Regions from separate parts of the Microbispora sp. NBRC 16548 genome, predicted to be linked through region 2. Evidence: predicted binding sites of a transcription regulator. Region 2 holds the regulator's gene; the other holds the start of a gene.
What was found. The regulator HrcA, encoded in region 2, represses chaperone genes, less so after heat shock. The targets are predictions, from matches to a motif close to TTGGCACTCTCNNNNNGAGAGTGCCAA.
Positions count from the first base shown of each region.

Region 1: groES (co-chaperone GroES) is a predicted target of HrcA. The motif match lies at 1,059-1,085, and genes of this name have one in related genera.

Region 1 is NZ_BSSF01000002.1:64,110-67,519, forward strand. It holds gene QSK36_RS04795 (NAD-dependent epimerase/dehydratase family protein) at 63-905, shown strand; gene groES (co-chaperone GroES) at 1,175-1,486, shown strand; gene groL (chaperonin GroEL) at 1,557-3,182, shown strand.
Region 2 is NZ_BSSF01000005.1:358,813-362,222, forward strand. It holds gene dnaJ (molecular chaperone DnaJ) at 1-956, opposite strand, end outside; gene hrcA (heat-inducible transcriptional repressor HrcA) at 957-1,970, opposite strand; gene QSK36_RS16025 (hypothetical protein) at 2,145-2,807, shown strand; gene QSK36_RS16030 (DUF3097 domain-containing protein) at 2,826-3,410, shown strand, end outside.

The DNA.
Region 1 (3,410 bases), on a different contig from region 2:
GCCGGAGGTGCGATACCTTCTTCGTCGAACAGTAAAACATCGAAGTGTTTGAGGTGAAAGAGATGAAGGTCCTGGTGCTCGGGGCGACGGGGTACATCGGTTCGGCGCTGGCGGAGCGCCTCGCCGAACGCGGCCACGAGGTGGTCGCGCTCGTCCGGCCGAAGGCCCGCGACGCCGCCGTGCCGGGTGAGGTGCGCCACGGCGACGTCCACGAGCCCGAGACGCTCCGCGAGGCGGTCACGCCGGACATCGACGTCGTCGTGCACGCCGCCAACCCCGTCGGTGACGAGGCGGTGGACGTCGCGGCGATCGAGGCGCTCGCCGGCGGCGGCGCGCGGCTCGTCTACATCAGCGGCGTCTGGGTGCTCGGCACCACCACCGAGGCGGCGGGCGAGGACACGCCGGTGAACCCCATCCCCGCCTCCCGCTACCGTCCGCGGCTGGAAGGGCTCGTGCTGGACGCGGGCGGCGTCGTCGTCAGGCCCGGCATCGTGTACGGCCGGGGCGCCGGCATCCCCACGCTGCTCGCCTCCCCCGGGGGAGAGGGCGGCCGGTACGTCCACGCGGGCGGCCCGGTGCCGACCTGGGCGACCGTGCACGTCGACGACCTGGCGGACCTGCTCGTGGCCTCGATCGAGAAGGCCGAGCCGGGGAGCCTTTTCCACGCGATCGCCGAGGAGGCGGTGAGCGTCGCCGACGTGGCGGCGGCCGCGGGCCGTACGGGGAAGGCCGTGCCGTGGCCGATCGGCGAGGCGAGCGAGGTGCTCGGCCGCCCGTTCGCCGAGGGCCTGGCCCTGAGCCAGGTGGTGAGCGGCGACCTCGCCAGGAAGGTCCTCGGCTGGCAGCCGAGCCGCCCCGGCATCGTCGACGACGTCCGCTCCGGTTCGTACGCCTCCCGCGCCTGACCGTCGGGCATGCGCAGGATCACGCGAACGGGCGCCGACGCCGGCGCGGCGGACGGCTGAACGGGCGATCTCGGGCGCGTTGCCGCCGGATGCGTCTGACCTGCGATGCCGGTTCGTGTTGACTGTCACGCGCCACTTGCATACTGTTTCGTGTTGGCACTCTCCCAGTGAGAGTGCCAACAGCGACGAGACAGGTCTGACACCCGCGACGGCAGGCCGCTGGTCGCCTCTTCAGCTCATTCATCGCAATCTGAAGGGGAGGTCCGATCGTGACGACCGCCACCAAGGTTCCCGTTAAGCCGCTCGGCGACCGCATCGTGGTCCAGCCGCTTGAGGCCGAGCAGACCACCGCCTCCGGCCTGGTCATCCCGGACACCGCCAAGGAGAAGCCGCAGGAGGGCCGTGTCCTCGCTGTGGGCCCGGGCAACTGGGACGAGGACGGCGAGAAGCGCATTCCGCTCGACGTCAAGGAGGGCGACGTCGTCCTCTACAGCAAGTACGGCGGCACCGAGGTCAAGTACGGCGGCGAGGAGTACCTGGTGCTCTCGGCCCGCGACGTGCTCGCCATCATCGAGAAGTAGTAGGCCGCGCCGGCTTGCGGAGCCCCGGGACCACGTGCCCGGGGCTCCGCGCGCTCACAAGGAGACCTGAATGCCGAAGATCCTGGAGTTCGAAGAGGACGCGCGGCGCGCTCTCGAGCGTGGTGTCAACGCTCTCGCCGACGCCGTCAAGGTGACGCTCGGCCCCCGTGGCCGCAACGTCGTCATCGACAAGAAGTTCGGTGCCCCGACGATCACGAACGACGGTGTGACCATCGCTCGCGAGGTCGAGCTGGACAAGCCGTACGAGAACCTGGGCGCCCAGCTCGCCAAGGAAGTGGCGACCAAGACCAACGACATCGCGGGTGACGGCACCACCACCGCGACCGTCCTGGCCCAGGCCATGGTCCGCGAGGGCCTGCGCAACGTGGCCGCCGGCGCGCAGCCGCTCGGGCTCAAGCGCGGCATCGACAAGGCCGCGCAGGCCGTCAGCGAGCGGCTGCTCGGCAGCGCCCGCCACGTCGAGGACAAGAAGGAGATCGCCAACGTCGCGACGATCTCCGCGCAGGACGCGAAGATCGGCGGCCTGATCGCCGAGGCGTTCGACAAGGTGGGCAAGGACGGTGTCATCACCGTCGAGGAGTCCAACGCGATGGGCCTGGAGCTGGAGTTCACCGAGGGCCTCCAGTTCGACAAGGGCTACCTGTCGCACTACATGGTGACCGACTCCGAGCGCATGGAGGCGGTCCTCGAGGACCCCTACATCCTCATCACCCAGGGCAAGATCTCCTCCATCGCGGACTTCCTGCCGCTGCTGGAGAAGATCGCCCAGAGCAAGCGCCAGCTGCTGGTCATCGCCGAGGACGTCGAGGGTGAGGCCCTGGCCGTCCTGGTGACCAACAAGATCCGCGGCACCTTCACCTCCGTCGCCGTCAAGGCGCCCGGCTTCGGCGACCGCCGCAAGGCCATGCTGCAGGACATCGCCATCCTCACCGGCGGCCAGGTCGTCAGCGAGGAGGTCGGCCTCAAGCTGGAGCACGTCGGCCTCGAGGTGCTCGGCACGGCCCGCCGCGTCGTGGTCAACAAGGACACCACCACGGTCGTGGACGGCGCCGGCGACGCCCAGGCGATCGAGGACCGCGTCCGCGAGATCAAGGTGGCGATCGAGCAGTCCGACTCCGACTGGGACCGTGAGAAGCTCCAGGAGCGTCTCGCGAAGCTGGCCGGCGGTGTGTGCGTGCTGCGTGTCGGCGCCGCCACCGAGGTGGAGCTGAAGGAGAAGAAGCACCGCCTCGAGGACGCGATCTCCGCGACCCGCGCCGCGATCGAGGAGGGCATCGTCTCCGGCGGTGGCTCCGCGCTCGTGCACGTGGCCAAGGAGCTCGACGACCTGGGCCTGACCGGCGACGAGGCCACCGGTGTCTCGATCGTCCGCAAGGCGCTGATCGAGCCCGCCCGCTGGATCGCCGTGAACGCGGGCATGGAGGGCTACGTCGTCACCACCAAGATCGCCGCGATGAACGCCGGTGAGGGCCTCAACGCCGCCACCGGCGAGTACGGCGACCTGGTGGGCCAGGGCGTCATCGACCCCGTCAAGGTGACCCGCTCGGCCGTGCAGAACGCCGCGTCCATCGCCGGCATGCTGCTCACCACCGAGGCCCTCGTCGTGGACAAGCCCGAGGAGGAGGCTCCGGCCGCCAACGGCGGCCACGGCCACGGCCACGGTCACGGCCACTGATTCCCGCGCCTTCCGCGCATCGCGCCCCGCGCCCGCCCGCAAGGGCGGACCGCGGGGCGCACCGCTTTTTCGCCCCTTGCACGTTCTGCGCATGGGACGGGCCGTCGGGGGCGAAGCCGGCTCCCGGGCAATGCGAACGACCGGCATGCTTCTTATTCCCTGTCAAGGCCGTCAGGCGTATATCCCTCGTTTTGGGCATTCCGGTTGGAATGTTCCAACGATCGAGTG
Region 2 (3,410 bases):
GTCTCGTTGAGCCGCTGGACGCCCTTGCCGTACAGGGGGATGACCTGGCCGGCCTGGGTGCCGGGCCGCACGTCGATGTCCTCGGCTCCGTCGAGGGTCTCGATCGCGATCGAGGTGCCGAGCGCGGCGGCGGTCATCGGGATGTGGACCGTGCAGTGCAGATCGTCGCCGCGTCGCTCGAAGATCTGGTGCGGCCGCTCGACGATCTCCAGGAACAGGTCGCCGGGAGGCCCGCCGCCGGGGCCGACCTCGCCCTCGCCCGCGAGCTGGATGTGCGTGCCGTCCTCGACGCCGGCCGGGATCCTGACCTTGATCGTGCGCCGGGTCCTGACCCGTCCCTCGCCCGAGCACTCCATGCAGGGGTGCCGGATGACGCTGCCGTACCCGCCGCACTGGGGGCAGGGACGGGAGGTCATGACCTGGCCGAGGAACGAACGGGTCACCTGCGAGACCTCGCCGCGCCCGTGGCACATGTCGCAGGTGTCGGGGTGGGTGCCGGACGCCGCCCCGGAGCCCTGGCAGACCTCGCAGACCACGGCCGTGTCGACCACGATCTCGCGGGTCGTGCCGAAGGCCGTCTCCGACAGGTCGAGCTCGACCCTGATGGTGGCGTTGCGGCCACGGCGGGCGCGGGAGCGGGGCCCCCGCGCGGCGCCCGCCGAGCCGAAGAAGGCGTCCATGATGTCGCTGAACGGGAAGCCCGCGCCGAAACCACCGGCCCCCGGCCCCGCGCCGCCGCCGCCGAACGGGTCGGCGCCCATGTCGTACATGCGGCGCTTGCCCGCGTCGGACAGCACCTCGTACGCCTGGTTGATCTCCTTGAACCGCTCCTGGGTCTCCGGATCGGGGTTGACGTCCGGGTGCAGCTCACGGGCGAGACGGCGGTATGCCTTCTTGATCTCTTCCTGGCTGGCGTCGCGCCGTACGCCAAGGGTCGCGTAGTAGTCGTTGGACACTTATGACCCCGCCAGGATCTGGCCGACGTAACGCGCCACCGCGCGCACCGCACCCATCGTCACCGGATAGTCCATTCGTGTCGGGCCCAGCACTCCGAGCCGGGCCAGTTCTCTGTCGCCCGAACCGTATCCCGCGGCCACGATAGATGTGCCGCGCAGCCCGCTGTAGGGGTTCTCGGATCCGATGCGGACGGTCAGTTCGGACAGCCCGCCGGTTTCCCCCAGCAGGCGAATGAGGACGACCTGCTCCTCCAGCGCCTCCAGCACGTCCCGCAGGCCGATGCTGAGGTCGGCGGCGGCGAGGTTGGCCGTCCCACCAAAAACGATCTTCTCCTCGTGCCGCTCGACGAGCGTCTCGAGCAGCACGGACAGGATCGTGGCCGCCACCGGCCTGTCCTCGGGAGGCAGGCGTTCGGGAATGTCGGCCACGGTCTCCGGCACCTGGGACAGGCCGCAGCCGTCCAGGCACGCGTTGAGCACGGCGCGCAGGTTCGCGATCCGGTCGTCGGCGATGGCCTCCGGCAGGTCGACCACACGCTGCTCGACCCGCCCGGTGTTCGTGATCAGCACCAGCATGACCCGGCGCTCCGCGAGCGGGACGATCTCCACGTGACGGACCGACGACCTGGTGAGCGAGGGGTACTGCACCACCGCGACCTGCCGGGTGAGCTGCGCGAGCAGCCGCACCGTGCGCATGACGATCTCGTCGAGGTCCACAGCCCCGGCGAGAAAGGTCTCGATGGCCCTGCGCTCCGCGCCGGACAGCGGCTTGATCTGCGACAGCCGATCGACGAACAGGCGATATCCCTTGTCGGTCGGCACCCTGCCGGCACTGGTGTGCGGCTGGGTGATGTATCCCTGCTCCTCCAGCGCCGCCATGTCGTTGCGGATCGTCGCCGGGGAGACGCCGAGGTTGTGCCTGTCCACCAGGGCCTTGGATCCCACCGGCTCGTTGGTGGACACGTAGTCCTCGACGATGGCGCGCAGGACGGCGAGCTTGCGGTCGTCGAGCAATCGTCACCTCCCTGTGCGTGGAAACACCGACTCTGGCACTCTGTGTTCCCGAGTGCCAAGTGTACGGCTACCACCCCACGTGGTGCGATAACGCAGGGGGCACCAAGACGACGCAGGGCACCAGGACAAGCGAGCTGCAAATCGACCACAAGCCGCATGGTCGACTCTTCACCCATGCACGAGAATCAGACCTCCACGCCGGCCGACGTGACCATGCGGGTGCCCCGCCCCATGCCCCCGGCACCGGCCGACGTGACCTTGCGGATGCCGCACCCCTTTCCCCCGGCGTACGCCGGCCCCCGGCCGATCCGGCCCCGGCTGGTGTGGATCTTCCTCTCCTGGGCGCTCTTCGTCGTCCTGGTGGTGGCGGGCGTCGGCGGGTTCGCCGGCGGCCTGTTCTCCACGCTCGGCGACGCCGCGCCCGCCACGATCTTCTCCGGCGGGCAGTCGGTGAACGTCGCGCTCGACCCCGCGGACAAGCCGGCGATCTACGCGGCCGTCGACCAGCCCACCGACGTCCGCTGTCAGCTCGGCGACGGCGCCGACCCGCGGGTGCGGCTGACCCGGCCGGCCGTCTCGCAGACCGTCACGCTGAACGGCACGACCTGGGAGCTGCTATTCGAGGCCGGAGTCCCCGAGGCGGGCACCTACCAGCTCGCCTGCGAGGGCGACGGGGTGCGGTTCGGCGTCGGCAAGCAGCTCACCGGGGCGGTCGGCATGCTGGTGGGCGGCGCCGTCGCGCTGCTGGCGCTGCCCACCGTCGGCTTCCTGGCCGCGCTGATCGTGACGATCGTCGTGCTCGCGCGCCGCTCCGCTGCCCGCCGTCGCCTGGCGTGATTTGCTAGCGTTCCCCGCATGTACGGGCGGGACGTGCTTTCCGGAGACTGGCGGCGGCCACGGCGGGGGCAGATCCCCGAGATCCCGGCCGAGCCCGACCTCGTGGTCGAGGACGCCGAAGGCCGCTTCTGCGGCGCCGTGGTGGCCTGCGACAAGGAGGCCGTGACGCTGGAGGACCGGTTCGGCCGGCGGCGGGTGTTCCCGCTGACGCCCGCCGGATTCCTCCTCGACGGCGAACCGGTGACGCTGGTGCGCCCCCAGGCCGGTCCGAAGGGGCCGCTGCGGAGCGCCTCGGGGTCGATCGCGGTCGGGGGCCTGCGCGCGCAGGTCGCCAGGGAGAGCCGCATCTACGTCGAGGGCGTCCACGACGCCTCGCTGGTGGAGCGGATCTGGGGACACGACCTGCGGGTGGAGGGGGTCGTCGTCGAATACCTGGAGGGCGTGGACGACCTCCCGGCCATCGTCGAGGAGTTCGGCCCCGAGCCGGGCAGGCGGCTCGGGGTGCTCGTGGACCACCTGGTGCCCGGCTCGAAGGAGAGCCGCATCGCCGCCCGGGTGTCCGGCGACGACGTGCTCGTCGTGGGGCATCCGTTCGTGGACATC